One region of the Janthinobacterium sp. 61 genome, then DNA from elsewhere that is predicted to be linked to it. Evidence: predicted binding sites of a transcription regulator. Region 1 holds the regulator's gene; each other region holds the start of a gene.
The links. The regulator sigma-54, encoded in region 1, starts transcription at its own class of promoters, with help from an activator protein. The targets are predictions, from matches to a motif close to TGGCANGNAANCTGCTTT.
Positions count from the first base shown of each region.

Region 1 (10,435 bases):
TTCAGCGCCTTTCCGCAGTTGCTGTTCGTGCATGCCGTGGCGGAGCTGGGTTTTGCTGCACCAAAGCCCTTGGCCGAGGGAGAAGCGCCCTTGCCGGCGTCGCCGCTGCTGGGACAGTTCGATGCACGCGTGCATGGCCCGCGCTTTCCGCAGATCGACGCTCCCCTGCGCAGCGTGGCGCTGGTGCCCTTGCTGCGCAACAAGCGCCTGATCGGCAGCCTGAACCTGGCCAGCGTCGACGTGACGCGCTTTACGCCCTCGCTGGGCACGGATTTCATCAAGCACATGGCCTCCATCATCGCTATTTGCCTGGAAAACGTGATCAGCAATGAAATGCTGAAATACATCGGCTTGACCGATTCCCTGACGGGCGTCTACAACCGCCGCTATATCGACCGCCGGCTGCTGGAAGAAATCGCCCGCGCGCGGCGCCAGAATTATTGTATTTCATGCATGTATATCGACATCGACCATTTCAAGCTGGTCAATGATACCTATGGCCACCAGGGCGGCGATGAAGTGCTGCGCGAAGTGGCCACGCGCATCCGCACGGAGTTGCGCCGCTCCGATGCGCTGGGACGCTTCGGCGGCGAGGAATTCGTCGTCCTGCTGATTGACGCCGACCTCGACAGCGCGACGTTTGTTGCCGAACGCATCCGCGCCAGCATCGCCGGCACCATGTTTGACTTGCCGGGCAGCGCGCAAGCGTGGGTCAGCGTATCGATCGGCGTGGCCAGCCTTGAGGCGGGTGCGGCCCTGTTGCCGATCGAAACGGTGGCGCAGCAACTGGTGGCGCACGCCGACCAGGCCCTGTACCAGGCCAAGGCGGGTGGACGCAACATGGTCGTCAACTGGCAGCCAGAGGTCGGCTGACCAGGATCGCCTGATTATTTCAGTAGCAATGTTTCGGCTTTGGCCACGGCGTCGGCTGTGCCGCGCAGCACCACCACGTCGCCGCTGGCCAGTTGCGTTTCGGGCGTGACATCGAGACGGTCGCGGCCGCGGCGGATGGCCGTCACAAATGCACCGCAGCCGGCTATGTCGATCATGCTTAAAGGCAAGCCCACGCACTGCGCGCCCTCGTTGACGGTGACCGTATGCAGGCGTTCCAGTTCGGCATCGTCGCCCGCGTCGCTGGAACCGTGGAAATAGCCGCGCAAGGAGGCGTAGCGCTCCTCGCGTGCCGCCTGCACCCGGTGCACCACGCGGCGCAGGGGCACGCCCATCATGATCAGCGCGTGCGAAGCGAGCATCAGGCTGCCTTCCATCAATTCCGGCACCACTTCGGCCGCGCCCGCGCTTTTCAGCTGGTCGAGGTCGGTGTCGTCGTGGCTGCGCACGATGACGGGCAACGTTGGCGCCATTTCTTTGAGTAAATGCAACAACTTCAGTGCCGAGGGGGTGTTGGCGTAGGTAATCACGACGGTGCTGGCCCGGTAGATGCCGGCCGCCACCAGGCTTTCGCGCCGGCCCGCGTCGCCATACGAGACGTTGGCACCGGCCAGTTGCGCTTCCTGCACCCGTTCCGGGTCCAGGTCCAGCGCGTGGTATTCGATTTTTTCCTCTGCCAGCAGGGTGGCCAGGCTTTGCCCGCTGCGCCCGAAGCCGGCGATCAGCACGTGTTTCTGCGACGCCATGGTGCGCGTGGCGATCTTCGTGAGGGCCAGCGATTGCATCATCCAGTCGTTGGCGGCCAGTTTCATGACGATGGCATCGGACTTGGCGATGAGGAAGGGCGCCACCAGCATCGACAGCACCATCGAGGCCAGCACCACCTGCACGACGAACGGGTCCATCAACTTGATGCCGCCAGCCAGGTTCAGCAGCACGAAGCCGAACTCGCCCGCCTGCGCCAGTCCCAACCCCGTGCGCAGGGCCACGCCGTTGCTGGAACCGAACAGCCGGGCCAGGCCCGCGATCAGGGCGAATTTCAGCAGCACGGGGCCGCACAGCAGCAGCAAGACCAGCCACCAGTTGTCGAGCACCACGCGGATATTGAGCAGCATGCCGACGGTGATGAAGAACAGGCCCAGCAGCACGTCGCGGAAGGGTTTGATATCCTCTTCCACCTGGTGCTTGAATTCCGTTTCGGAAATGAGCATGCCGGCAACAAACGCCCCCAGGGCCAGCGACAACCCGGCCCGTTCCGTGATCCAGGCCGCGCCCAGCGTGATCAGCAGCAGGTTGAGCATGAACAACTCCTGCGAGCGGCGCTTGGCGACGATAGTCAGCCAGCCCCGCACCAGCTTCTGGCCGATGAACAGGAGCAAAATGAGGACAAGCAGGGCCTTGCCGCCGGCCCAGGCCAGGGTTTCGGCCAGATTGTCGGAATCGCGAGTGAGGGCGGGGATCAGGATCAGCAGGGGCACCACGGCCAGGTCCTGGAACAGCAGGATGCCGATGATCTTGCGGCCGTGTTCGCTTTCCAGTTCCAGCCGTTCCGTGAGCATTTTGGAGACGATGGCCGTTGACGACATGGCCAGCGCGCCGCCCAGGGCGAAGGCGGCTTGCCAGCTCAGGTGGATGTAGGCGGACAGGTAGCGTCCGACGAACCAGCCGAAGACGACGGTGGCGATGATGGTGGTGACTACCTGCGCCATGCCAAGGCCAAAGACGATGCGCCGCATGGCGAGAAATTTGGGAAGCGAGAATTCGAGTCCGATGGAAAACATCAGGAAGACGACGCCGAATTCGGCCAGGGTGTGGCTGGCCTCGTTTTCCGCCGCCAGCCCCAGCGCGTGGGGGCCGATGACGATGCCGACAGCCAGGTAGCCCAGCATGGGCGGCAAATGCAACATTCTGAAAGCGACCACGCCCAGCACGGCGCTGCCGAGTAACATCAGGGTCAGTTCAAGCGAGGAAAACATGGGTTGCCCGGTGCGGTCAATGGAAATCGTTGTTTGTTGTGACTGGCAAGTTTTTTGCTTTCCTAATTCGTTTATACTTTGGGCATGAGTGTAACCCATGAAAAAACAATGCTGAAAGCTTTTGATCGAATTGACATGCAAGCGACGACCGAGCGCGCCGTCGCGCTGGCCCGCACCACCTTGCAGATCGAGTCCGACGCCATCGTTGCGCTGCACGCGCGCCTGGCCACGGACGACAGCGTGGGCCGCGCCGTGGCGATGTTGCTGCAATGCAAGGGGCGTGTCGTCGTCTCCGGCATCGGCAAGTCCGGCCATATCGCACGCAAGATTGCCGCCACGCTCGCTTCCACCGGTACGCCGGCTCTGTTCGTGCATCCGGCCGAAGCGGCCCATGGCGACTTGGGCATGGTCACTTCGGAAGATGCTTTTATTGCCATATCGTACTCCGGAGAATCGTCGGAATTGATGGCCATCATGCCCGTCGTCAAGCGCATGGGCGGCGTGCTCATTTCCATGACGGGTAAACCGAACTCCAGCCTGGCTCAGCTGGCCGACGTGCACCTGGATATTTCTGTTGAGAAAGAAGCCTGTCCGCTGAACCTGGCGCCGACGGCCAGCACCACTGTGACCCTGGCCCTGGGCGATGCGATCGCCGTGGCCTTGCTGGACTTGCGCGGCTTCAAGGAAGAAGATTTTGCCCGCTCGCACCCGGGCGGCGCCCTGGGCCGTCGCCTGCTCACGCATGTGCATGACGTCATGCGCAGCGGTGAACGGGTGCCCAAGGTGGCCGTGGACGCTTCCTTGCTCCAGGCGCTGGAAGAAATGACGAAGAAGGGCATGGGCATGACGGCCGTCGTCGATGCGGATGACCGTCCCGTGGGCGTGTTCACCGATGGCGACTTGCGCCGCATGTTCGAGCGCGTGCAGGATTTCACGCAAGTGGCGATCCGCGACGTCATGCATGCGCAGCCGCGCAGCATCGCGCCCGAACGCCTGGCAGTGGACGCCGTGGCCGTGATGGAGCAGTTCCGCATCAACCAGATGCTGGTCGTCGATGCCGACGGCAAACTGGTGGGCGCCCTGCATATCCATGATCTGACGCAAGCGAAGGTGATCTGATGGACAGCGTTGCGGACAACCTGGCGCGGGCGGCCAAGGTCAAACTGATGATTTTTGACGTCGATGGCGTGCTCACCGACGGCAGCCTGCATTTCGGCCCGGATGGCGAGATGATGAAAACGTTTAATGTGTATGATGGCCTCGGCATCAAGCTGCTGCAGGAATCGGGCGTGCAGACGGCCATCATCAGTGCGCGCCGCTCGGCCATCACGGCGCGCCGCGCGCAAGACCTGGGCATTACCCATGTGCACCAGGGCGGTCATGACAAGCTGACACCGTTTCGCGAATTGCTGGCGCTGACTGGCTTGACGGAAGAACAATGCGGCTATATCGGCGACGATGTCATCGATGCGCCCATCCTGCGCCGCGTTGGCTTTGCCGTCAGCGTGCCAGGCGGGCGTCCGGAAGCGCTGGGCCTGGCGCACCATGTGACGCAAGCCGGCGGCGGCCGCGGCGCGGTGCGCGAGATCTGTGAATTCGTGCTGCGCGCCCAGGACAACTATGCGCGCGTCATGGCGCCGTTCCTGGAATGAGGCGTACCGCCTCGCCGCCAGTGATATTTGAAAGAGTGAATTCCTATGCGTAAGCCAGGAGGCGCCCATCGCTGGCGCATGATTTTTACCGTGCTGGGGGCAGTCGTCTTTGCGCTGGGCAGCTTTTGGCTGCTGGAAGTGATGAACAAGAATGGCCTGGACATCACGGCCAGCAAGCATCAGGATGAGCCAGACTATTTCATCACCAATTTCAGCCTGGTGCGCATGGACTTGACGGGTAAGCCCAGCTATATCGTGTCGGGCACCAAGCTCACCCATTATCCGCTGGACGATTCATCCGATATCGACCAGCCTTTCGTGCGCAAACTGTCGCCAGGCATGCCGCCGATGAACATGAATGCGGAACTGGCGCATATCGACCAGGACAATACCCGGCTGCAACTGCACCGCAATGTCGTGATCGACCGCGTGGCCAGTCCGAAGTCACAGAACCTGACGGTCAAGACGGAAGCGCTGACGGTGTTCCCGGATGAGGAAAGAATGGAGACGAACGTGCCTGTCGATATCTTGACGGGCGCCTCGCGCATCAATGGCGTGGGCATGAAGGCCAATAACGCCACCGGCGTGGTGGAAGTGCAGAATGCGCTGCGCATGGTCCTCCCGCCGAAACCGCGCCCGGCCGCGGCGGCAAAATGACAGAATGAAACAAGGAAACCATACTATGAAGAACATCTTGCTATTGACTCTATTCTCGACCATTTGCTCGCTGGGCATCGTGGGCACGGCACATGCCGAGAAAGCCGATTCCGAGAAGGAAGCCATCATCACGGCTCGTAGCGGCCACGTCGATGACGTCAAGCAGGTGCGTACCCTGACGGGCGATGTGGTGCTGGTGAAAGGGACTCTGACCATGAAGGCGGGCCGGGCCCTGATCACGGAAGACCCGCAAGGCTACCAGTTCATCACTTTCTGGGCCGATCCTGGCAAGCTGGCCACCTTCCGCCAGAAGCGCGATGGCGCAGGCGACCTGTGGGTGGAGGGCGAGGCGGAGCGCGTGGAATACAACAACAAGACGGAAGTCGTGAAACTGTTTTCCAAGGCCAAGTTGACGCGCCTGGAAGGCACGAAGCCGACCGACGTGGCCAACGGCGCCTTCATCTCGTATGACAGCCGCAAGGAGGAATTTGCGATGGAAAATTCCGATAGCGGCACCAGCACCCCCGATGGCGGCAGCGTGCGCATGGTGATCCAGCCGAAGCCCAAGGCACCGGCGGCGGAGAAAGCGCCGGCCACGCCTGCGTCAGGAAATAAATAATGGACAATACTCGTTGCGGCAGCACCCTGATCGTTCGCGGGCTGCAAAAAACCTATGGCAAGCGGCAAGTCGTGCATGATGTCTCGCTGCAAGTCGAATGCGGAGAAGTGGTCGGGCTATTGGGGCCGAACGGCGCCGGCAAGACCACCTCGTTCTATATGATCGTCGGCCTGGTGCCGTCGGACGGCGGCAGTATCGATATCAGCGGCGTGGATATTTCCCGCCTGCCGATCCACCGCCGCGCGCAGATGGGCCTGTCGTATCTGCCGCAGGAAGCGTCCGTGTTCCGCAAGCTGACGGTGGAAGACAATATCCGTGCCGTGCTGGAAATCCAGACCGTCGAAGGCCGTCCCTTGAAGAAGGCCGAGATCGAGGAGCGCCTGGATAAATTGCTGGCCGACTTGCAGATTGAAAAATTGCGCGAGAATCAGGCGCTGTCGCTGTCTGGCGGCGAGCGCCGCCGCGTGGAAATCGCCCGCGCGCTGGCCACCGACCCCCGTTTCGTCCTGCTCGACGAGCCGTTCGCCGGTGTCGACCCCATCGCCGTGATCGAGATCCAGCGTATCGTGCGCTTCTTGAAGGAGCGCAATATCGGCGTCCTGATCACCGATCATAATGTGCGCGAGACGCTGGGTATCTGCGACCGTGCCTACATCATCAACCAGGGCTCGGTGCTGGCGTCGGGACGCCCCGACGACATCATCGCGAACGAGTCGGTACGCCGGGTCTATCTGGGCGAACACTTCCGTATGTGAGCCAATGAAACAATCATTGCAGCTGCGCACTTCGCAGCACCTGGCACTGACGCCGCAGTTGCAGCAATCGATACGCCTGTTGCAATTGTCTACACTGGAATTGCACCAGGAGCTGGAGCAGTTGCTGACGGACAATCCCTTGCTCGAACGCCTCGACGATCCGCTCGACCGTTCGCTGCGCCTGCTGTCCGACGGCGCCTTGAGTTCCACGGCCGCGCCGGCCGAAGCACCGCCCCAGCCGCCAGGCCAGGAGGCACCCGCCGCGCCGGCCGAAGCGGAAACCTTTGATGGCGAGGCTGGCGACAGCCCTGCCGCAGCGGAGGGCGGCGACAGCGACTGGAGCGAGGCGAGCAGGGGCAAGGCGCCCGACGACGAAGATTCCCGTCCGCAACTTGAAGCCCACCACTGCACCTTGCGCGAACACCTGATGGAGCAGATGCGCGTGACGGTGCTCGAGTTGCGCGACCGCGCGCTCGTCGAGCTGATCATCGACGCGCTCGACGACAATGGCTACCTGGAAGAGTCGCTCGACGACATCCTGGCGCGTTTGCCGGAAGAGCTGGAAATCGACGCTGACGAGATGCGTACGGCCTTGTCCCTGTTGCAAAGTTTCGATCCGCCCGGCGTGGGCGCGCGCAACGCGTCCGAATGCCTGGCGCTGCAAATCAAGCGCTTGCCGCACATCGCCATGGTGACGCGGCGCATGGCCCTCGTCATTGTGGAAAAACACCTGGCCTGGTTTGCCCAGCGCGATTTTAACAAGCTGAAAAAAGCCCTCGATTGCGATGATGAAGACTTGCGCGAAGCGCAGACGGTGATTCGCCAGTGCAACCCGCATCCGGGTGCCGTGTTCGCCTCGGACGTGTCCGATTACGTGGTGCCCGACGTCGTCGTCAAGCGCGCGCGCAATGGCTGGCAAGTCACACTGAACAACGACGTCATGCCTCGCCTGCGCGTCAACGCCATGTACGCCAACTTGCTCAAGCAGGGCAAGGGCGAGGGTGCCATGGGCGCACAGTTGCAGGAAGCCAAGTGGCTGATCAAGAATATGCGCCAGCGCTTCGACACCATCCTGCGTGTAGCGCAAGCGATAGTAGAAAGACAAAAGAACTTTTTCTCGCATGGGGCCGTTGCCATGCGCCCCCTTGTGCTCCGTGAAATAGCTGATACACTGGGTTTACACGAGAGTACTATCTCGCGCGTAACAACTCAAAAGTACATGCTGACCCCGCACGGCATGTTCGAGTTGAAATATTTCTTTGGTAGCCACGTCGCCACCGAAGCGGGGGGCGAAGCGTCATCGACGGCGATACGGGCATTGATCGTGCAACTGACAGGAGCAGAAGACCCTAAAAATCCTTTATCCGACAGTAAGATTGCGGACATGCTGGGGGAACAAGGCATGGTGATTGCGCGACGTACTGTTGCCAAATACCGGGAAGCGTTGAAAATTCCGCCAGTGAGCCTGCGTAAGTGTTTGTAAGTTTTTTTCGGTTCCTCTGCGGGCCGGATACGATGGACCGCACGAACCCGATCATCTTTAGGAGTGTGTATGAATCTCACCATCAGCGGACATCATCTCGAAGTCACACCAGCCATCCGTGAATACGTACAAACGAAGCTGGAACGCGTGAAACGGCATTTCGATCAAGTCATCGATATCGCCGTGATTCTGACCGTGGATAACCTCAAAGAGAAAGAAAAACGTCAAAAGGCCGAAGTCAATTTGCGTCTGAGTGGCAAAACTGTCTATGTGGAAAGTCTGGCGCACGACCTGTATGCCGCCATCGATATCCTGATCGACAAGCTGGACAGGCAAGTGATGAAGTACAAAACCAAAGTGCAAGGGCACGGTAAAGAGGCGATCAAGCATCTGCCAGACAACTCGGAAGAAGAATTCGCCGCCGCCTAAGCGGCCTGCGACTTTCAACCGGTTGTGATCAACTAAGGGCGCACATTGCGCCCTTTTTTGCGCCCGTAGCTGTTGAGCGCTATGTTCCCCTCACAGGCGCTAGAATGTGCCCGTTCTCACTTCTTTTCACTTTGCCATGAGCGACTTCGTCCAGACCTCCATCCGCAACCGCACGGGCCACATCGTGCTCGACCGCCCCAAAGCCCTGAATTCCCTCTCACTGGAGATGGTGCGCGCCCTGAGTACCGTTTTGCTGGCCTGGCGCGACGATCCGCAGGTGGACGCCGTGGTGATCCGTTCCAGCAGTGAGAAAGCCCTGTGCGCCGGTGGCGACATCCGTTTCTTTTACGATGCGGGCCTGGCCACACCGCAGGGCGGCAGTGCGTTGCTGGAAGATTTCTTTACGGAAGAATATGCTTTAAATCATGTAATCCACTTCTATCCGAAACCGTATATCGCCGTGATGGATGGCGTGGTGATGGGCGGCGGCATGGGCGTGGCGCAGGCCGGGCCTGGCAACCGCCTGCGCATCGTGACGGGCCGCACGCGCATGGCCATGCCGGAAGTCAATATCGGCCTGTTTCCCGACGTGGGCGGCAGTTATTTCCTGTCTCGCCTGGCCGGTCAGCTGGGCTTGTACCTGGGCTTGACGGGCTTGACGATCAACGCGGCCGATGCCTTGTACACGGGCCTGGCCGATGTGTACCTGCCCGAGGCGCAGATGGGGGCGCTGCTGGCCCTGTTCGAATCGACGCCAGGCCAGGGCTTGCCGGTCGCCATCAAGGCCCTGGCAGCGCCGTTCCAGGCCCAGGCGGGCGTTTCTGCGCTGACCATGGCGCGCGCGGCGCTGGACCGCCATTTCGGCGCTGGCTCCGTCGCTGCCATCATGGCTTCGCTGGCGCAGGATGACAGCGCGTTTGCCAGCAAGGCGCTGGCGGCCATGCGCCAGCGTTCGCCGCTGATGATGTCGGTGACCCTGGAATTGTTGCAGCGGGGCGCCCAACTGGGCGTAGCCGATTGCCTGCGCATGGAGCGCACCGTGGTGCGCCACAATTTCGAGCATGGCGAAGTGCTGGAAGGCGTGCGCGCGCTGGTGGTCGACAAGGACAATGCTCCGCGTTGGAACCCTGCCAGCCTGGACGAGGTTGATGCGGCCATGGTGGCGCGCTTCTTTGCCCCCGTCTGGCCGGCGCAAGCGCATCCGCTGCGCCATCTGGATTAACAACGCCAAATAACACCGTAGCGAGCGGAAGGGAGGGGTGGTTGAGAAGCGGAACTGTGCTTTACGCACATGAGCATCGCAGACCACCTATACCGAAGCGCAGTAGATTTTAATGGCGTTCTAGCTACGTTCGCGGTGGCGTAGCACGACCCGTTCATTGGGGCCGAAATACTGCGCCAGCCGTTCTGCCATGTACACCGAGCGGTGCTGGCCGCCCGTGCAGCCCAGCGCCACCGTCAGGTAGCTGCGGTTGTCGGACTTGAATGATGGCAACCATTTCTCGATGAAGGCGCGGATGTCGGCCAGCAGTTCCAGCGCGCTGGGCTGCGCGTCGAGGAAGGCGATCACGGGTGCGTCGCGTCCGTCGAGCGGGCGCAGCGCCAAGTCGTAATAGGGATTGGGCAAGGCCCGCACGTCGAAGACGAAATCGGCGTCCAGCGGCACGCCCAGTTTAAAGGCGAAGGATTCAAAGAACAGGATCAGGGGCGCGCGTTCGGAGGCGACAATATCCTTGACCCAGGCGCGCAGCTTGTTGGCGCTCAGTTCCGAGGTATCGATTACATGACCCAGCTGTTCGATGGCCGACAGGCGTTCCCGTTCTTCCGAGATGCACTCGATCAGGGTACGGCGGCTGGCCGGATTCTGGTTCGGGCGCAATTCATGCGACAGGGGATGGCTGCGCCGCGTTTCCGAGAAGCGCGCCACCAGCGAATGCGTGGTGGCCGTGAGGAACATTACCTTGACATCGTGC
Region 1 covers NZ_PJMQ01000001.1:4,892,311-4,902,745, forward strand. Annotated here, with positions in the region: gene CLU92_RS22180 (diguanylate cyclase) at 1-873, shown strand, start outside; gene CLU92_RS22185 (monovalent cation:proton antiporter family protein) at 888-2,867, opposite strand; gene CLU92_RS22190 (SIS domain-containing protein) at 2,952-3,986, shown strand; gene CLU92_RS22195 (HAD family hydrolase) at 3,986-4,519, shown strand; gene lptC (LPS export ABC transporter periplasmic protein LptC) at 4,565-5,176, shown strand; gene lptA (lipopolysaccharide transport periplasmic protein LptA) at 5,202-5,795, shown strand; gene lptB (LPS export ABC transporter ATP-binding protein) at 5,795-6,550, shown strand; gene CLU92_RS22215 (RNA polymerase factor sigma-54) at 6,555-8,033, shown strand; gene hpf (ribosome hibernation-promoting factor, HPF/YfiA family) at 8,103-8,462, shown strand; gene CLU92_RS22225 (enoyl-CoA hydratase/isomerase family protein) at 8,599-9,684, shown strand; gene rapZ (RNase adapter RapZ) at 9,805-10,435, opposite strand, start outside.

Region 2 (10,435 bases), 800 kb from region 1:
CAGCAGCAAGCCTTCGGCGATCAGCGGCGCGGCTGTCATCGAGTAACCGGCAGCGTAGTCGTCGACCTTTTCCTTCCAGACGATCTTGCCCGTGTTTTGATCCAGCGCCACCAGGTAGGCGTCCAGCGTGCCGAAGATCACCAGGTTGCCGTACAGGGCGGCACCGCGGTTGACCACGTCGCAGCATGGCATGATGCCGTCTGGCAAGCGATGCTCATACTTCCACAGCTTGGCGCCCGTTTTCAAGTCGACGGCAAAGATGCGCGAATACGAGGCCGTGACAAACATCTTGCCGTTATGAATCAGCGGCTGCGATTCCTGGCCCCGCTGTTTTTCACCACCAAACGAGAACGACCAGGCCGGCACCAGCTTGGCCACGGTCTTGTCATTGATCTGCGTCAACGGCGAATAGCGCTGGCCCTGCGTGCCCATGCCAAACGACAGGACGCTAGACGGATTCTTCGCCGTGCTGTCGAGCATGGCACTGGTGACATTGCCCACGTCGGCCGCCTGGACCAGCGAGGCGACACTCAAACCGACGACGATCCCCATGATTTTTTTCTGCACAATCATCTCCCTCTGTTATTAGTATGTGTGTGTAACTCTCAGGTGCTTTTTCTGTCGTGTTCATGCGGCTGGGCATGCAACAAGGCGCACTCTTCATCGGTGAACAGGCGCGAGCGCGTCAGGAAGCGCTTGCCTGTGCCGTTGTCGAGTGAAAACATGCCGCCATTGCCATCGACCACATCGATAATCAACTGGGTATGCTCCCAGTACTCGAATTGCTCGAGTCCCATGTAAAACGGTGTGCCATTCAAATTGCCGAGATAAATGTCGGTATCGCTGACATCGAACTCGCCCAGCGCATAACACATGGGCGCACTGCCATCACAGCAGCCGCCTGACTGGAAAAACATCAGCGGTCCGTGACGCTGGCGCAACTTGTCCATCATTTCCAGCGCCGCTACGGTGGCGACCACCCGGGCAATTGCTGCACTCATGGCATCCCTTTCTGCACGCCGCGCCCGGCCAGGGGCGCGGCGCGTGTGCCGGTTTAGAAGAAGCCCAGGGCTTTCGGGCTATAGCTCACCAGCAAGTTCTTCGTTTGCTGGTAGTGATCGAGCATCATCTTGTGGTTTTCGCGGCCAATACCCGATTGCTTGTAGCCGCCGAATGCGGCGTGGGCTGGATACAGGTGGTAACAATTGGTCCACACGCGGCCCGCCTGGATGGCGCGCCCCATGCGGAAGGCGCGCGAACCGTCGCGCGTCCACAAGCCGGCACCCAGGCCGTACAAGGTATCGTTGGCAATCGCCAGCGCTTCGGCCTCATCCTTGAAGGTGGTCACGGACACGACGGGCCCGAAAATTTCTTCCTGGAAGATGCGCATCTTGTTGTTGCCCTTGAATACGGTCGGACGCACGTAGTAGCCACCCTCCAGGTCGCCTGCCTGCGTATTGCGCTCGCCACCGGCCAGCACTTCGGCGCCTTCCTGGCGGCCGATATCGAGGTAGGACAGAATTTTTTCCAGCTGCTCCTGCGACGCCTGGGCGCCGATCATGGTGGAAGAGTCGAGCGGGTTACCCTGCTTGATGGCGGCCACGCGCTTCAAGGCTCGTTCGATGAATTTCTCGTAGATCGATTCCTGGATCAACACGCGCGATGGGCAGGTGCACACTTCGCCCTGATTCAGCGCAAACATCGTGAAGCCTTCCAGGCACTTGTCGAAATAATCATCGTCAGCATCCATCACATCTTCAAAGAAGATATTCGGCGACTTGCCGCCCAGCTCCAGGGTGACGGGAATCAGGTTCTGCGCGGCGTAACCCATGATCAAGCGGCCCGTACCCGTTTCACCCGTGAAGGCGATCTTGGCGATGCGCTTGCTCGACGCCAGCGGCTTGCCCGCTTCCAGACCGAAACCGTTGATGATGTTCAACACGCCCGGTGGCAGCAAGTCGCCGATCAGCTCGATCAACACCATGATGGAGGCGGGAGTCTGCTCGGCCGGTTTCAGGACCACGCAATTGCCGGCCGCCAGGGCTGGCGCCAGTTTCCACACGGCCATCAGAATCGGGAAATTCCACGGGATGATCTGGCCCACGACGCCCAGCGGTTCGTGGTAGTGGTAGGCATAGGTTTCCGCGTCGATTTGCGCGACGGAACCCTCCTGCGCGCGGATGCAGCCGGCGAAGTAACGGAAATGGTCGATGGCCAGCGGAATGTCGGCATTCATCGTCTCGCGGATCGGCTTGCCGTTATCGATGGTTTCCGCCGTGGCGATCAGGCTCAGGTTCTGTTCGATGCGGTCGGCGATGCGGTTCAGGATGTTGGCGCGCTCGGCAGGTGAAGTCTTGCCCCAGGCATCCTTGGCGGCATGGGCGGCGTCCAGCGCCAGCTCGACGTCTTCCGCCGTGGAACGGGCGATTTCGCAAAACGGCAAGCCCGTGATGGGCGTTATGTTAGGAAAGTATTCACCTTTTACTGGCGCAACGAATTTGCCGCCGATGTAATTGTCATAGCGTTGCTTGAAGGGATTGGCTACGCCCAGTTTGCTGATGTCTGCGAGATTCATGTCGTCCTCTATCGGGTTAATTAGAATGGAATTGCTGTAATTAAAATCAAACGTCCTGGTACAGATGGGGTGAGTACACGGAGTCTTCCGCAAATGCCGTGCCAGCTCGCCATCCCACTACAAACTTAGCGGGTTTTTCCCCGCTTACAAGGGCGTGGCGCCAAACCCGGCCCGCTTTTCATCGCCTGCCCCGGGCATGAAAGGCGGGCGTGGGTCTGTTTGGGTTTTGAACAAGGTGGCGGCGCCCTGTTCCAATCCGGGCCAGTGCTGTTGCTGCGCCCCTGCGCCGCTGCACAATGGAACAGGTGTGCCAGACTGGAACACCTGCGCCTGTGCCACTACCGAATCACCACGCCCCATGGCAATTCGCCCACGGCAATATCGGCCACCTTGCGCGCGCTGGCCGTATCGATGACGGAAACGCTGTTCGAGCGGCCATTGGCCACGTACAGCTTGGCACCGTCCGGCGTGATGGCCATATTCCACGGGCGCTTGCCGACGGGAATGGTGGCCGTGACCTGATTGCTGGCCGTATCGATCACCATCACCGTGCCATCCGTGCCGTTCGAGACATACACCTGCTTGCCGCTGGGATGGACAGCGATACCGTTGGCATTCTTGCCCGCTGGAATGGTGGCAATCGCCTTGCGCGCGGCCATGTCGATCACATACACGGCATTGACCAGTTCGCACGCCACATAGGCTCGGCCCGAATCGGGGCTGAAACCAATGCCGCGCGGACGCAGGCCGACAGCGATGGAAGCGACCTGGCGGCGTTGCGCAACATCAATGACATCGACTTGCTCGGCCTCTTCCGCGCTCACCAGCAGCCAGCGCCCATCGGGGCTGAACACGGCATGTTCCGGGTTCCGCCCTTGCACCTTGATGTCGGCGAGCAAGACACCCGTCTGGCCATCGAGCAAGGCCACGCTATTGTTTTCCTCGACGGCCACAGCCACGTAACGACCGTCATGGGAAGCGCTGACGCCTTCGGGCGACTTGCCCAGCGCCACCGTGCGCAGGGGCGCGCCGACTTCATTGTCAATCAGCAATAAGGCACTGCTGGCGGCATCCGTGACAAACAATTGCCGTCCTGTGGGGTCGGCGGCGATGCCGCGCGGACGCTTGCCTGCGGCAATCTGGCGCACTACCTGGTCGGTCGCCGTGTCGATCACGCTCAGGGTGCCCGATTTTTCATTGGGCACATAGGCAAACGGAGCGGCCTGGATGGCGCTGCTGGCGAGCACAGGCAGCAGCCAGCAAACCTGGCGCAAGCGCGAGAAGAAGTTGGGCATAATCACCTTTTCAATAGCAAAACGAGGGGAAAGCGCGCGGTATCGGCGCATCTGAACATTGCTGCATGCAAACGCCGTGCCACTGACACGCGTATAATTTCAGCCCACCAATGGAGACATGGCAGGCATATTGCTTGATAAGACTATGCAGACCTGCGCCGCTCACGCGTCCAAGCAGGCTTTTATTCACATTGGAGAACCCGCATGCAGCATCGTTTCCGCTTGAACACCATTGCCAGCCTGTTTGTCGCCGGCAGCGCCACCCTCGCCCCCCACGCTTTCGCCGCCGAGTCCGCTGACCTGGCCGCCGGACAAGTCATGGATATGGTGGTCGTCAGCGGCAGCCGCATCGCCCACCCCAGCCAGGAAGTGCCGGCCTCGATCGATGTAGTCGATAGCGCCCGCATCCAGGAGGGCCAAATCCGCGTCAACGCGTCGGAAGCGCTGGCCGCCGTGCCGGGCCTGGTGGTGCAAAACCGCCAGAACTACGCACAAGACTTGCAAATCTCCTCACGCGGCTTCGGCGCCCGTTCGGCCTTTGGCGTGCGCGGCGTCAAACTGATCAGCGATGGCATTCCGGCCAGCATGCCCGATGGCCAGGGCCAGGCCGCCACCTTCAACCTGGACACGGCGGAGCGCATCGAAGTGCTGCGCGGGCCATTTTCTGCCATCTACGGCAACCATTCGGGCGGCGTGATCCAGCTCTTTTCCAAGGATGGGCAAAATCCCCCATCCGTCGAATTGAATGTGACGGGCGGCAGCTACGGCACCAGCAAGGTGGACTTGTCGGCGCAAGGACAGGCAGGCGGCATCGGCTACGTGCTCGACGGCTCACGCTTCCGCACGGACGGCTTCCGCGACCACAGCGCCGCCACGCGCGAACAGGCTTTTGGCAAGATCACCGTCAAGCCCAATGCAGACAGCAAGCTGACCATCGTCGCTAACAGCCTGCATCAGGGCAATACGCAAGATCCCCTGGGCGTCACCTGGGCCACGTTTGCCGCCAACCCGCGCGCAGGCGAAACCGACACCACCGATACGCAAAACCCGAAGCGCACCTTTGCCGAGCGCTACAACACGCGCAAAAGCATCGACCACCAGCAAATCGGCGCCACCTATGAACAGGCGTTCGGCGATGATCGCCTGCATGTGACCGTGTATGGCGGCAACCGTGACGTGATTCAATATCAGGCCTTCAACAAGGGCTTCCAGGCGCCCCCCAAGCATTCCGGCGGCGTGGTTGACTTCCAGCGCCAGTTCTATGGCATCGATACGAACTGGCTGCACGTGAACCAGCTGGCAGGCGGCAAGCTGAGCACCACCATCGGCATCGATTACGGCCGCTCCAGCGATGACCGCACCGGCTATGAGAATTACATTGGCAATGGCTTTGGCGTAAAAGGCAAGCTGCGCCGCGACGAGCAGGATGTCGTCTCCAGCCTCGATCCGTATATCCAGGCGGAATGGCAAAGCGGCCCATGGCTGCTCAGCGCAGGTGTGCGCTACAGCAAGATGAAAGTGGCGGTCAACGACCACTTTCTCAGCAATGGCGACGACAGCGGCAGCCTGGAGTTCAGCCACACGACACCGGTGCTGGGTCTGCTGTATAAGCTGACGCCCAGCGTCAACGTCTACGCCAGCGCCGCACGCGGCTTCGAGGCGCCCACCCTGAACGAACTGTTTTACTCGGGCACGGGCGGCGGCTTCAATTACCAGCTGAAACCGGCCACCAGCACCAACCTGGAAGCGGGCATCAAAGCCAGGATCAATAGCAACACGCATGTGAATGCAGCCTTATTCCAGATCAAGACCAGCGACGAACTGGTGGTCGATCAATCGAGCGGCGGGCGCACCAGCTACCGCAATGGGGGCAAGACCTTGCGCCAGGGTATGGAAGTGTCGCTGGACTCCAGCCTGCCGTATGGCTTCACGACAAAAGTGGCGCTGACCAGCCTGCACGCCGTGTATGACCAGGCCTTCGGCAGCGTGCGCGAAGGCAGCCGCTTGCCGGGCGTACCCAGCGCCAACCTGTTCGCGGAACTGGCCTGGAAAGACACGCTGGACCGTTTTGGCGCGGCACTGGAAAGCGTGGCCAGCAACCAGATCTACGCGGAAGACAGCAACAGCGAAAAACCGGCGCCAGGCTACACGGTGTTCAATGCCAGGGTCAACGCCAAGCAAAACGCGGGCAAATGGCGCTTCAAGGAATTTGCCCGCCTGAACAATCTTTTCGACAAGACCTATGTGGGTTCCGTCATCGTTGGCGACAGCAACAAACGCTACTATGAAGCGGCGCCGGGCCGTAACTGGCTGCTGGGCGCCAGCGCGCAATATTCGTTCTAAGAAAAAAGCCCGCGCATCTTCCAATGCGCGGGCTTCTTGGCATATCAACATAGCCTGCTACGGCCGTGCTTCCTTGACGCCATATTTCTCAAAGATGGCTTTCAATTCGCCGCTGGCCGCCATCTCGTTCATGGCCGCCTGCAGCAACTTGGCCACGTCGAGCTGCTGACGGCTGACGGCCAGACCCACGGCCCAGCCGGCACGCGGCAAGCGGGCGAACGCCACTTCGCTCAAGGGGAAAGCGGAATCGCTTTTCAGCACCGACTCGATTTCCGAACGATTCGCCAGCACGGCGTCGAGCTGGCCCGCCTGCAATTGCTGCAAGGCTTCGGCAGCCGTGTCGAAGATACGCACGTCGTCGCGGTACTTGCCATTGTCTTCACCCAGCATCAGCATGGCGGCGATCGATACCTTTTCCACGCCGATACGCTTGCCGGCCAGCGAAGCGATGCCATCGAATTGCGGCACGGCTTGCGCGCTGCGCGCCAGACGCACGGTTTCCACGTAATACGGGGCGAAAATCTCGACCTTGTCGTTATCCGCCATCAACTTCTTGTCGACCGGGACATGCAACATGACATCGGCAGGACCATAGCCGAGGTAGTGGCCCTTCCACACCATATTGCGCAAATCGTCATTCAGGTTTTCACCGGCGGGAAAGGGCAGCAAGCTCAGTTTCAAACCCAGCTTTTTGGCCAGCGCTTCGGCAATGTCGATATCGATGCCCGCGCCCTTGTCGGAAAACGGCGCGAACTCGTTGTACACCGCCACTTTCAGGCTGCCCGACTGCTGCACTTTCTGCCAGTCGGCGCGCGCTGGCGCGGCTGCGCACAGCGCCAGGCAGGCGAGCGAGAGCATCGCGCGCGCGCCACGGAATTGAAATGAACGCATGGGACTCCTTGGTGATCAATCGGCTCAGTTAGAATCGCGGCGGGTTTCCAGGTAGGTTTTGATGGCCCACATGGCTTCCTGGTTGAAGACACCTTCAAACGGCGGCATGTACACGGCGCCATTGCGTACTTTACCGTGGCGGATGGTCGCCAGGAAATAATTGTCCGTTTCCTTGTAGCATGCCTGTTTCTTTGTCTCATTCTTGATACCAAAGCAATCGCGATCGAGCTGGCGCAAGTCCGGCGCGATGCCGCCCGAGATGGCTTCGATGCCGTGGCAGCGGGCGCAATTCTGGTTGTAGGCGGAGGTGCCCACCGTCAGGGCCAGCTTGTTGCCACGATACGGGTTTTGTTCGAGCCACTTGTCGCCCACCTTGGGCAAGCCCGTGGTGTCGACGCCTTGCGGCGTGACATTGCCGTGCGCATAGGCATGCGGCAAGGTCAGCAGGGAAGTGAGTGCGACGGCACCGGCGGCTGCCACGCCGAGCAGGGTACGGATGGAATAGGTCATGCTGGTCTCCTTGGTTTTTTTAGTGAATATCCAAGAAGAGCAAATGCCATGCCATGCCTACATGCCCCACATCCGGTCGCCCATGTATCAATTTGGAACAGCTGCAACAGGTAGTTGTGTCACCGCGCGCGTCAGACGGAGGCCACCGTGCAGATGCTGGCCCGCTCCTGCTGCTCGAAAGTGATACGCACAGGCAAAAACCGGGAAATCACCTCCGCATTCGTCAGCGCATGCTGCGAGACCTTGCTACAAGTGAAGGTGCCACCACCGGCCAGCGCCATGGGCAGCAAGAGCTGGTCGGCCAGGTGCTCGCCGACGGCCGCATCCGTCTTCAGATAGGCGCGCACCTCGTTCAGCAGGCGCTTGGCCACAGATTCCGCCAGCAAGTACTTTTCGCCAAAAGAAGTAAACACTTCCGTGACATGCTCATGCTCGAGCGTCAGCAACAAGACATTGCCCGGCCCCTGCTCCGCGGGCAAGCCGACGATACGCAGCTGCTTGCCGCTCCAGCCCATGCCGCTGGCGACACGCTCCAACTCGCGCTGCGCCACGTTCACATGCACGCCCGCCAACACGCTTTCCGCATACCCTGCTTTCCGTTCACCGCGCTGCAGCAATGCGATAGGCCGCAAGCGCGGACACGGTTGTACGGTGGCAATCACTTCGCCGCCCCCTGCGGGATGAAAGCCGTAGCGTTGCAGCGCGATCTCCACCTCGGCACCCATCTGCTGCAGGATGGGGCAATACGCGCGCTGCAGGAAATGCACGGGCGGCGCCATGGGATTGTGCGTGCCGCCACTGATGCGCACGGTGGACGGCCCATCCGCATGCAGCAAGGCCGGCAACAGGGTTTGCAGCACCAGGGTGCAACTGCCGGCGCTGCCGATGGCAAAGCGGTAATCGCCACCGCGTATGGGGCCAGGCATGAATTCCAGGCTAGCTGCGCGCAACGCCAGCGGCGTCGTGCGCGCCCCGCAAATGGCGGCCGCCGCCTGCACGGCCAGCAAGTGCTGGCGCAGCAAGCCGGGCTTTTCCCGCCCCGCGCGGATATTCGTCAAGCGGAATGGCCGGCCCGTGATCATGGACAGGCTCAGCGCCGAGCGCAAAATCTGTCCGCCGCCTTCGCCTTGCGCTCCATCAATTTCTATCATTGCTTCTTTCTCTCTGTTAACCTTTGACACAGACGACCTGCTTCAAGATATGCACCACATCGACCAGCTCGCGCTGCGCCAGCATCACCGCGTCGATATCCTTGTAGGCCATCGGGATTTCATCGATCACGTTTTCATCCTTGCGGCATTCCACGCCCTCGGTGGCGCGGATCTGGTCCGCCAGATTGAAGCGCCGCTTCGCTTCCGTGCGGCTCATCGTGCGTCCCGCACCGTGGCTGCAGCTATGAAAGCTCTCCGCATTTCCTTTACCGCGCACGATAAAGCTCTTCGCCCCCATGGAGCCGGGAATGATCCCCAGTTCGCCGGCCCGGGCCGAGACGGCGCCCTTGCGCGTGACCAGTACATCCTTGCCGAAGTGGTGCTCCTTCTGCACATAGTTATGGTGGCAGTTGACGGCTTCCACATGCGTCTGGAACGGCTTATGGATGACCGTGCGCACGGCCGCGATCAGGTTCTGCATCATCACTTCGCGGTTGTTGCGGGCAAAACGCTGGGCCCAGCCCACCGCCTCCACATAATCGTCGTAATGCTGCGTTCCCTCGGCCAAATAAGCCAGGTCCTGGTCGGGCAGGTTGATGAAGTGAGTACGCATATCCTGCTTGGCCAATTCGATGAAATGGGTGCCGATGGCATTGCCCACGCCACGCGAGCCGGAATGGAGCATGAACCACACCGAGCCCTGCTCGTCGAGGCAGACTTCGACGAAGTGGTTACCGCTGCCCAAAGTTCCCAGGTGGCGGTAGTTATTCGTGTTCTTCAGCTTGGGCGTTTTCAGGCAAATGGCATCGAATTCATCCTTCAGTTGCAGCCAGGCCGCATCGACCACCGAAGGCGGCGTATGCCAGGAACCTTCGTCGCGGCCGCGGTGGCCGCGCGTCTTCGGCGACATCCCGTGCGGAATGGCGCGCTCGATGGCGCTGCGCAGTGGCCCCAGGTTATCGGGCAAGTCGCTGGCCGTCAGCGTGGTTTTCGCCGCCATCATACCGCACCCGATATCCACGCCCACCGCCGCCGGAATCACGGCGCCCAGCGTGGGAATCACGCTGCCGATGGTCGAACCTTTACCCAGGTGGACGTCGGGCATGACGGCGATATGCTTGTAAATGAACGGCAGGGTCGCCGTGTTGCGTAATTGTTTTTTGGCCGCTTCTTCGACAGGCACGCCACGGGTCCACATTTTCACGGGACGGCTGCCTTCGGCATGCAGGACTTCGTATTCTTTCATATGTTCTCTCTTCTCATGTTATCCGGGGGGGATGACCAGGATTGGTGAAACGTTGCCGACGCATCGGCCCTGGATGTAGTTCCACCGGCATTCATCCGTACGACAACCCGACAAGGTGGGACAGGATCTTCTGGCAAGCTCACTGCGCCTGCCAGGCCGGTTTGACGCGGCTAAGCTATGTAATCCTGTCGGCATTCGGGGTACTACGGCGCATGACAAGGTTGGACAGGACGTCTGTTATGTAGTCTTGTCCGCATTCATGCGCTTTACTTCAACAACTTGCAACATCGATGGCGTCGATTTCTCCCACCCAGTGCGCGGGGTCCAGCCGACCTGCAGCAAAGGCGGCGATAATCCTGAATACGTCATCGGAAAAACCACCGATGTTCAGGATATCCTCGCGCTCCATCGCCTGCGTCGTGGC
Region 2 covers NZ_PJMQ01000001.1:4,092,509-4,102,943, forward strand. Annotated here, with positions in the region: gene CLU92_RS18595 (PQQ-dependent methanol/ethanol family dehydrogenase) at 1-552, opposite strand, end outside; gene CLU92_RS18600 (DUF779 domain-containing protein) at 606-1,001, opposite strand; gene adh (aldehyde dehydrogenase) at 1,055-2,575, opposite strand; gene CLU92_RS18610 (beta-propeller fold lactonase family protein) at 2,914-3,870, opposite strand; gene CLU92_RS18615 (TonB-dependent receptor) at 4,075-6,213, shown strand; gene CLU92_RS18620 (ABC transporter substrate-binding protein) at 6,271-7,104, opposite strand; gene pedF (cytochrome c-550 PedF) at 7,129-7,614, opposite strand; gene rtcA (RNA 3'-terminal phosphate cyclase) at 7,746-8,765, opposite strand; gene CLU92_RS18635 (RtcB family protein) at 8,782-10,011, opposite strand; gene CLU92_RS18640 (RNA-binding protein) at 10,283-10,435, opposite strand, start outside.
Region 2: the regulator sigma-54 is predicted to act here: its motif matches at 3,935-3,952, upstream of CLU92_RS18610 (beta-propeller fold lactonase family protein).

Region 3 (10,435 bases), 2.6 Mb from region 1:
GCTGTTCCTCAACCGGCCACCGCAACTGTGGCATGAACACCGCGTTGCCGTGCTGCTGGTGGGCGGCGTCTTTATCGTGATGGTCGGCTTGCTGAGCGCCTTGCTGCTGCAGCGGCGGCGCCTGCGGCGCGCCGAGAGCGATGCGCGCGAGAGCGAGCAGCGCTTCCGCATCCTGGTCGAGCATGCGCCGGAAGCCATCCTGGTGTACGACCTGGACCTGGATCGCTTCGTCGACGCCAACAGCAGCGCGCAGTGCATGCTGGGCCTGTCGCGCGAAGCGCTGCTGGCGCGCGGGCCGTTCGACCTGTATACCGGCAAGCAGCCCGATGGCCTTCCGCTGGGACTGATGATGGAAGAGCATCTGCGCCGCGCCATGCTGGGCGAGCCTGTCCTGGTGGAGCGCAATGTGCGGCGTGCCGACGGCAGCATTTTTCCCTGCGAGGTGCGGCTGGTCAAATTGCCCATGGAAGGGCGGCGCCTGGTACGCAGCGGCATCGTCGACATTTCCGAGCGCAAGCACAGCGAGCAGGAATTGCTCGGCTACCGCGACCACCTGGAAGAACTGGTGCAGCAGCGCACGGCCGCCCTGTCTGTGGCCGTCACCGAGGCCGAATCGGCGAATCGCGCGAAAAGCGTTTTCCTGGCCAACATGAGCCACGAATTGCGCACGCCATTGAATTCCGTGATCGGTTTTTCGCAGATGATGGCCGATTCGAGCAGCATGTTCGAGGAAGAAAAGCATAACCTGGCCATCATCAACCGCGCCGGCCACCACTTGTTGACCTTGATCAACGATATCCTGGAATTGTCGAAAATCGAAGCGGGCCGCATGCAGCTGCAAACGGGACCCGTGGACTTGAATGGTTTGCTCGACGAGGTGCTCGAGATGGTGCGCATGCGCTCGAGCGACCAGGGCATCGCGCTGCAGATCGAACGTTCCGGCGTGCCGCCGCTGGTGCGCCTCGATGGCGCCAAGCTGCGCCAGGTGCTGCTCAATTTGTTGTCGAACGCGCTCAAATTCATCGAGCAGGGCAGTGTGATCTTGTCGCTGGCGTGCCAGGCGGCAGAAGATGGGCAGACGGCGCTGTCGTTTGCCGTGCGCGATACGGGCAGCGGCATCGCGGAAGCGGATCTGGAACGTATCTTTGAACCGTTTGTGCAGGCCGACAGCGCCGTGGCGCAGGCCGGCACGGGACTGGGGCTGACCATTTCGCGCGAATTCGTGCGCCTGATGGGCGGCGAGTTGCGCGTCGATTCCACGCTGGGAGCGGGTTCCGTATTCCGTTTCGACTTGCGCGCACCGGTGCTGCAGCAACCGGCCATCGCGGCGCTGGCGCCGGGCCGCGTGGCGCGCCTGCCGCCGGGCCAGCGCGGGCGCATGGTGCTGCTGGTCGATGATGACGACAACTGCCGCAAGCTGCTGGCCGGCTTGCTGGCACCACTGGGCTTCCAGTTGCAGCAAGCGGCGGGCGGCGCGCAGGCGCAAGCCATGCTGGCGGCGCAGCGCTACGACATGGTGTTGAGCGACTGGCGCATGCCAGGCATGGATGGCCTGGCGCTGACGCGCTGGCTGCGCGCGCAGCCGGTGCTGGTGCAGCCGCGCCTGGTGATCATGACCGCCTCCGCCTTCGAAGAAGAAAAGCAGGAGGCGCTGGCGGCCGGCGCCGACGGTTTCCTGCGCAAGCCGATCGAACAGGAACACCTGTTCGCCATGCTGGAGCAGCAACTGGGCGTGCGCTTCCAGCGCACCACCGCCGCGTCGCCGCGCGTGCCCGCGCCGGCCTTTGACCTGTCGCAGGCGCTGGGCCAGCTGGGTGCAGCCGAACGGCAGGCGCTGCTCGAATCCGTGCAGGCGCTCGATTTGCGGCGCAGCGCCATTGTGCTGGCCAGCGTGGCAACTGGCCTGCCGCAGCTATCCGCGCATATCGCCGCCATGCTGGAACAACACCAGTACCAGCCACTGTGCGCCTTGCTGGCGCAGATGGCCAGCGAACCGCAGGGCGAAGACGCATGACTTTTTACGCACCCAAGGGCGCCCGCCTGGGCGGCGTGTCCATCGTGCTGGCCGTCAGCGTAACGTTGACCTTTGTCGTCACCGTGCTGCTGCTGGTGTTTGCCGTGCTGTTTTACCAATCCGAGCGCGAACAGCGCTGGCAGCAGCTGCAGCAAAGCCTGGCCGTCAGCGCGGACCAGCTGGCCGTGGCCATCGAACTGCCCTTGTGGAACCTGGATGAAAAGCAGATGCAGGCCATCATGCGCAGCATGTTGGGCAAGCGCGAACTGGTGGCCAGCTCCCTGACGCCGGGCATCGGCAAGGAAGCGCTGGTCCTGCGCCGCAATGCGGACGGCGCCATCGACAGCCTCGCCGCGCTGCCCGCCGAACCGGGCTGGCTGGTGCAGCGGCGCTCCGTGACGATGGGTGGACAAGTCATCGGCAGCGTCGCCGTGTATGCGACGCCGGCCTTGCTGCACGCGCAGCTGCGGCAGCGCGCGCTGGGCATCGGCGCCATGATCGTGGCGCTCGACGTGATCCTGGTGGCCAGCATCTGGCTGCTCATGTGGTGCCTGATGCTCAAGCCCCTGAAGGCGATTGGCCAGTATGCGGCCGGCGTCAAGGCGGGGCAGGGCGAAGCCTTCGGCACGCCGCCGAAAGCGTGGTTCCTGGGCGAGCTGCGCACCCTGTACCGTTCCATCCGCGACATGGTGGCGCTGCTCGACAGCCGTTACCGCGCCCTGCAACGCAGCGAGGAGCGCGTGCAGATGGCGACGGGCGCGGCCAGCATCGGCATATGGGACTGGAACGTCAGCAGCGACGCATTGCAGTGGGATGAACAGATGTACGCGCAATTCAAGGCCGATGCGTCCGGCAACATGTCGCCGGCGGCGATCTGGCGCGCGGCGCTGGTGCCGGACGATGTGCCGGCCGCCAAGGAGGCCTTGCGCGCCGTACTGGGCACAGGCCATGCGTTCACGCACGAGTATCGGATCCTGTGGCCCGATGGCGCCATCCGCTACATCAAGGCCGATGCCGTGATCTTCCGCGACGGGCGGGGCCGGCCCGTGCGCCTGGTGGGTTCAAACTACGACATCACCGCGCACCGCGAGGCCGAACTGGAACTGCTGCGCCACCGCCATCACCTGGAAGAATTGGTGGTCGAGCGCACGAGCGCCCTGTCGGTGGCCGTCAGCCAGGCGCAGGCGGCGAACCGCGCCAAGAGCACCTTCCTGGCGAACATGAGCCATGAACTGCGCACGCCCTTGAATTCCGTGATCGGCTTTTCGCGCCTGATGGCCGCCTCGCCCAACATGCAGGACGATGAAAAACGCAACCTGGCCATCATCCACCGCTCCGGCAATCATTTATTGACTTTGATCAATGAAATCCTCGAACTGTCGAAGGGCGAGGCGGGGCGCTTGCAGGCGCAGGCGACCGTGGTGGCGCTGGCGCCGCTGTTGCAGGAAGTGATGGACATGCTGGGCATGCCCGCCGAGCAGCAGGGATTGGTCCTGCACCTCGATTGCGCGGACCTGCCGGCTGCGGTACTGCTTGATGCGACGCGCTTGCGCCAGGTGCTGCTGAACCTGATGTCGAACGCCGTCAAGTTCGCCGGCAGCGGCAAGGTCACCTTGCGCGTGCGCGGCGAGCGGCGCGACGATGCCACGTGGCGCCTGTCTTTCGCAGTCAGCGACACGGGCATCGGCATCGCCCCGGAAGACCAGCAGCGCATCTTCGAACCCTTCGTGCAGGCCGATAGCGCGGGACCGAAGGATGGCACGGGCCTGGGCCTGGCCATCTCGCGCGAATTCGTGCAGTTAATGAAGGGCGAGCTGACGGTGGAGTCCACGCCGGGGCAGGGCGCCACCTTCCGTTTCAGTATTCCAGCGCAGGCGGCGCAGGCACGGATGCTGGCATCCGTGCCGCCGGCCCCGCCAGCGCAGGCGGCAGTGCTGCCTGCACTGCAGGCGCAAGACTTGCGTCTGCTGGCCTGGGAAGAGCGCGCCGCCTTGCTGGTGGCGCTGCGCGAATTGAACCTGGCCCGGGTGGCACAGCTGCTGGCGGCCATGCCTGCGTCGGCGGCGCCGTTGCTGGCGCCGCTGCAGGCCATGCTCGACCAGCACCAGTACCGTCAGTTGTGTGTCTTGCTGGATAGCGAGGGCGCGCTGGCACATGCCTGAAAGTGTGGGCTGACAACATCGGATTCGATGAAAAGACGGACTAAGTGGCGCCGATGGATGGTGCTAAATTGCAATAAAGATTATGATGATAGTACGTAGTTCACCGCAAAGAAATGTCTTGTCCAGCGTGGCAACTGACCGCCGCGCCTCATCCAAAGCTGAGAGAACTGCTACATGCACCGCGATTTTTCCGAAGTGAATGCTAAGGGCGAAGTACTGATCGTTGAAGATACGCCGGCTTCGCTGAAGCTGTTGAGCGATTTGCTGGGCGGCGCCGGCTATGCGGTGCGCCAGGCGCCGAACGGTGAGCTGGCCCTGTGGACGGCTCAGGCGCGCCCGCCTGAGCTGATCCTGCTCGACGTGCGCATGCCGGGTCTCGACGGCTTTGAAGTCTGCCGCCGCCTGAAGGAGATTCCGTCCCTGCGCCAGGTGCCGGTAATCTTCCTGTCGGCCCAGTACGATACGGACGACAAGGTGCGCGGCTTTGCGCTGGGTGCCGTCGATTTCATCGCCAAGCCCTTCCAGGCCGAGGAAATCCTGGCCCGCACCGATGCGCATGTGCGCCTGGCGCGGGCGCAGCTGCAGCTGGCGCAGGAGCGCGCCAACCTGGAACGGCGCGTGGCCGAACGCACGGCCGAACTGGAACAGGTGGCCAGCACCCTGGCGCGCGAAGTGCAAATCCGCCGCGCCAACGAGGAATTGCTGCGCCTCTCGGGCCAGGTCTTCGAAGCCACTCAGGACGCCATCCTGATCACGGATCCGGCCGGCATCATCGTCACGGCCAATCCCGCCTTTACCCGCATCACTGGCTACGCGGCGCAGGATGTGGTGGGCACGGACATCATGCGCCTGCACGCCGAATATACGGGCGAAGCGGTGCTGCTGGCCATGCGCCAGGGCTTGCGCAGCAGCGGCTGCTGGTCGGGCGAGGTGCAGACGCGGCGCAAGAGCGGCGACACCTATCCCTGTTTGCTCAGCGTGTCCACCGTGCATGGCCCGGACGGCGGCGTTGTCAACTACGTGGGCGTCTTCCTCGATATCAGCGAGCGCAAGGCCGAGCAGCATCTGATCGACTTCCTCTCCTACCACGACGCGCTGACTGGCTTGCCGAACCGCGTGCTGCTGCGCGAGCGCTTCGAACAGGCGCGCGCCAACGCCCTGCGCGACAGCCAGCAAGTGGTGCTGATGTGCCTGGACCTGGACCGCTTCAAGAACATCAACGATTCGCACGGCCAGGCCGTGGGCGACAAGGCGCTGCAAGTGGTGGCGCGTTTTCTGTCCGGCTGCGTGCGCGAGGGCGACACCGTGGTGCGCCAGGGCGGCGACGAATTCCAGATCCTGCTGCAGGACGATGCCCTGCTGGGCCGCACGCTGGCGCTGGCGCAGACCATCCTGGCCGGCTTGCGCGAAGAGCTCAGTGTCGGTGGCGAGCGCCTGGCGCTGACCACCAGCATCGGCATCGCCATGTGCCCGGCCGACGGCGACAGCCTCGACGACGTGCTGCGCCACGCCGACACGGCCCTGGTGCGCGCCAAGGAAATGGGGCGCGATCATTACGCTTTCTTCACGGAGCGCATGGGCAGCGATATCCGCGCCCGCCTGGCCATGCAGCAGCAGCTGCGCGGCGCCATCGGCCGCGAGGAATTCGAAGTGCACTATCAGCCGCAAATGTGTTTGCGCACGGGCGCCATGCTGGGCGCGGAGGCTCTGCTGCGCTGGAATAACCCGGTGCTGGGCAATGTGCCGCCCGGTCTGTTCATCGCGCTGGCCGAGGAATACGGCTTGATCACCGCCATCGGCGAATGGGTGCTCGAAACCGTCTGCGCGCAGATCCGTGCCTGGCACGACGCGGGCCTGGGCAGCATCAAGGTGGCCGTCAACCTGTCTGGTAAACAGTTCGCGCAGGACCGTACGGTGCCTTTCGTCGAAGCGGCATTGCGCAAATACGGCATCGCGCCCGCCTGCCTGGGCATCGAGATCACGGAAAGCACGGTGATGGGCGACCCGGACAAGGCGGTGGCCGCCCTGACGCGCCTGAAGGATATCGGCGTGGGCATTTCGCTCGATGACTTCGGCACCGGCTATTCCAGCCTGGGTTACCTGAAGCGCTTTCCCATCGACGTGCTGAAGATCGACAAATCCTTCGTCGACGACGTCACCACCAGCAGCAGCGACGCGGCCATCGCGCGTTCCGTCATCTCGCTGGCGCACAACCTGGACATGCGCGTCATCGCCGAAGGCGTGGAAACGCGCGAACAGGTGGACTTCCTGACGGAACACGGCTGCGACGAAATGCAGGGTTATTATTTCAGCCGTCCCCTGGCTGCTGCACCATTCACGGCCTTGCTGCGCGAACGGCGCGCGCTGGCCGTGGCGTAGACGCCGCGGTGCGGCCGATGCACCATGCGGGTGCGTCTGCCGCAGCGTGGTGCGCAATTCTCACGGTTCCATCCCTTGATGCTGGCACATATCCTGCTTAGGTAATCGCTTATTTACGCGATTGCCCCGCATGCCAGATAGTACTCACCCAGCCATGCCCTCACAGGCCAACGCACATGACGCCTGGCAGGCGCACTTGCGCCTGGGATTTGCCTGGCACGATGGCGTCAGCCGTCTGGTCGAGCGCACGCACAGCGGCCCCCTGCGCGTGCAAAAGCCTTTGTATCCGGAAGGCGATGCCGTCTGCCACGCCATCATCATCCATCCGCCCGGCGGCGTGGTGGGCGGCGACCAGCTGGCTGTCGACGTCACGGTGGGCGAAGGCGCGCACGCGTTTCTCACGTCGCCGGGGGCGGCCAAGTGGTACCGCGCGAATGGCCACGTCTCGGGCCAGCACATCGTGCTGCGCGCCGGTAGCGGCGCTTCCATCGAGTGGCTGCCGCAGGAAAGCATTTTCTTCGACCAGGCGTGCGTGCGCCTGCGTCACGAGGTGGAACTGGCGGCGGACGCCAGCTATATCGGCTGCGACATCGTCTGCCTGGGCCGCAGCGCCTCTGGCGAAATTTTTAATGAAGGCAGCATCGCCCAGCAGGTGCAGATCCGCCGCGGCGGCAAGCTGCTGTGGTGGGAGCAGGGCGTGCTGGCCGCCGGCGGCGCGCTGATGGCCAGCCCACTGGGACTGGGGGGGCACACGGTGTGCGCCACCCTGATCGCCGTCGGCACACCCGTTTCTGCCGCCGTGCTGGCTGCCTTGCGCGAGATCAAGGTGCCTGCCGGCGCCGCGTTTGGCGCCACGCAGATGAAATCGCTGGTGGTGGTGCGCCTGCTGTGCGGCGACAGCGAGGCGGCGCGCACGATCATGCTGGCCGCCTGGCAGCTGCTACGCCCCGCCATGCTGGGACGCGACGCCGTCGTGCCCCGCATCTGGAACACTTAATCAGGAAAGAAGCGCAAGGAAAACCATGGACCTGACTCCCCGCGAAAAAGACAAGCTGCTCATTTTTACGGCCGCGCTGCTGGCCGAACGGCGCCTGGCGCGCGGCTTGAAGCTCAATTACCCGGAAGCGGTGGCCCTGATCAGCGCCGCCATCATGGAAGGTGCGCGCGATGGAAAATCGGTGGCGCAGCTGATGTCGGACGGTACGAAAATACTCTCACGTGCGGACGTTATGGACGGCATCGCCGAGATGATCCCCGATATCCAGGTGGAAGCGACCTTTCCCGATGGCAGCAAGCTGGTGACCGTGCACCACCCGATACCGTAGTTTTTTGATTGGCCAGGGCGCCACCCGCGTCATGGCTGTTTTTGCGCTGGCGACCCGCCGGCAAGCGTAACGCGATCTTTGAAGGAGTCCCTCATGACCCCAGGCGAATACAAATTGGAAGAAGGCGAAATCAGCCTCAATGTGGGCCGCGCCACGGCCACCGTGGTGGTGGCCAACCGGGGCGACAGGCCGATACAGGTCGGTTCGCACTTTCACTTTTTTGAAGTCAACCCGGCGCTGGCCTTTGAGCGTTGGCGCGCCTACGGCATGCGCCTGAACATCACGGCCGGCACGGCCGTGCGCTTCGAACCGGGCCAGCAGCGCACGGTGGAACTGGTGGCGCTGGCGGGGGAGCGCAAGGTCTACGGCTTCAATGGTGAAGTCATGGGCGAACTGCAAGACACTCCACCAGGAAAGGATTGAGATGGCCAGCATTCCCCGCAGCGCATACGCCGAAATGTTCGGCCCCACCACGGGCGACCGCATCCGCCTGGCCGACACGGAACTGTTCATCGAGATCGAGCATGACTATGCGATCTACGGCGAAGAAGTGAAATTCGGTGGCGGCAAGGTGATACGCGACGGCATGGGCCAGTCGCAGCGCTGCGCGGCCGAGGTGATGGATACCGTTATCACGAATGCCGTCATCCTCGACCACTGGGGCATCGTGAAAGCCGATATCGGCTTGAAGAATGGGCTGATCTTCGGCATCGGCAAGGCGGGCAACCCGGACATCCAGCCTGGCGTGACCTTGCCCATCGGCGGCGCGACCGAGATTATCGCCGGTGAAGGCATGATCGTTACGGCCGGCGGCGTCGATACGCACATCCATTTCATTTGCCCGCAGCAGATCGAGGAAGCCCTGATGAGCGGCGTGACGACCATGCTGGGCGGCGGCACGGGGCCGGCCGTGGGCACGGCCGCCACCACCTGCACGCCGGGACCATGGCACTTGCACGCCATGCTGGCCGCCGCCGACGCCTTCCCGATGAATCTTGGCTTCATGGGGAAAGGCAACGTCAGCTTGCCGCTGCCACTGGAGGAGCAGGTGCGCGCGGGCGCCATCGGCCTGAAACTGCACGAGGACTGGGGCAGCACGCCGGCCGCCATCGACAATTGCCTGTCCGTCGCGGACCGCATGGATATTCAGGTTGCGCTGCACAGCGATACCCTCAACGAGGGCGGGTTTCTGGAGCACACCCTTGCCGCCTTCAAGGACCGCACCATCCACACCTTTCACACGGAAGGGGCGGGCGGCGGCCATGCGCCAGACATCATCGCCGCCGTGGGACAGTCCAACGTGCTGCCCTCGTCGACCAACCCGACGCGCCCGTTTACCGTCAACACGCTCGACGAGCACCTGGACATGCTGATGGTGTGCCATCACCTGGACCCGGCGATTGCCGAAGACGTGGCGTTTGCCGAGTCGCGCATCCGCCGCGAAACCATCGCCGCGGAAGATATCCTGCACGACATCGGCGCCATCTCGATGATGTCGTCGGACTCGCAAGCCATGGGCCGGGTCGGCGAGGTGATCATGCGCACCTGGCAGACGGCGCACAAGATGAAGGTGCAGCGGGGGCCGCTGGCGCCCGACACGGCGCGCAGCGACAACTTCCGCGCCAAGCGCTATATCGCCAAGTACACGATCAACCCGGCCATCACGCATGGGATTTCCCACGTGGTCGGGTCCATCGAGGCGGGCAAAATCGCCGACATCGTGCTGTGGAAGCCCGCCTTCTTCGGCGTCAAGCCATCGATGATTTTAAAGGGCGGCATGATCGCCGCTGCGCAGATGGGCGACCCGAATGCGTCGATTCCCACGCCGCAGCCCGTGCACTACCGCATGATGTTCGGCGCCTTCGGCGGCGGTCTGAAAAAGTCTTTCACCTTTGTCTCGCAGGCGGCCTACGACCTCGATATCGGGCATCAGCTGAAACTGAATAAATCCGTCATCGCCGTGAAGAACATGCGCGGCTTGCGCAAGCACGACATGATACATAACAGCGCCACGCCGCACATGGAAGTGGACCCGGAAACCTATGCCGTGCGCGCCGACGGCCAGCTGCTGGTGTGCGAGGCGGCCGCCGTGCTGCCCATGGCGCAGCGCTATTTTTTATTTTAAGCAGGAGACATCATGCTCACTTTGCATACCAAGCTGGCGGCTGACGATAGTCGCGCCGCCGTTGCCCAACTTGTGTTGCCCTATGACCAGCGCGAAAAATGCCGGCTGCGCGCCGTGCTGTCGAATGGCGACGAGGTAGCCGTGTTCACCGTGCGCGGCACGGTGCTGCGCGACGGCGAGCGCATGACGGGACCGGAAGGGCTCGTAGTGCAGATCGTCGCCGCGCGCGAACCGACCTACCTGGTGCGCTGCCTTGACGCCCACACCCTGCTGCGCTGCGCTTTCCACCTGGGTAACCGCCACACGCAGGCGCAGGTGGGTGACGGCTTTTTGCGCATCCGCAAGGACGTGGTGCTGAAGGAGATGCTGGAAGGCTTGCAGGCGAGTGTGACGGAGGAAAGCGCGCCATTCGAGCCGGAAGCGGGCGCGT
Region 3 covers NZ_PJMQ01000001.1:2,284,704-2,295,138, reverse strand. Annotated here, with positions in the region: gene CLU92_RS10455 (PAS domain-containing hybrid sensor histidine kinase/response regulator) at 1-2,014, shown strand, start outside; gene CLU92_RS10450 (HAMP domain-containing sensor histidine kinase) at 2,011-4,176, shown strand; gene CLU92_RS10445 (GGDEF domain-containing response regulator) at 4,351-6,555, shown strand; gene CLU92_RS10440 (urease accessory protein UreD) at 6,686-7,552, shown strand; gene CLU92_RS10435 (urease subunit gamma) at 7,578-7,880, shown strand; gene CLU92_RS10430 (urease subunit beta) at 7,974-8,303, shown strand; gene ureC (urease subunit alpha) at 8,305-10,005, shown strand; gene ureE (urease accessory protein UreE) at 10,018-10,435, shown strand, end outside.
Region 3: the regulator sigma-54 is predicted to act here: its motif matches at 6,638-6,655, upstream of CLU92_RS10440 (urease accessory protein UreD).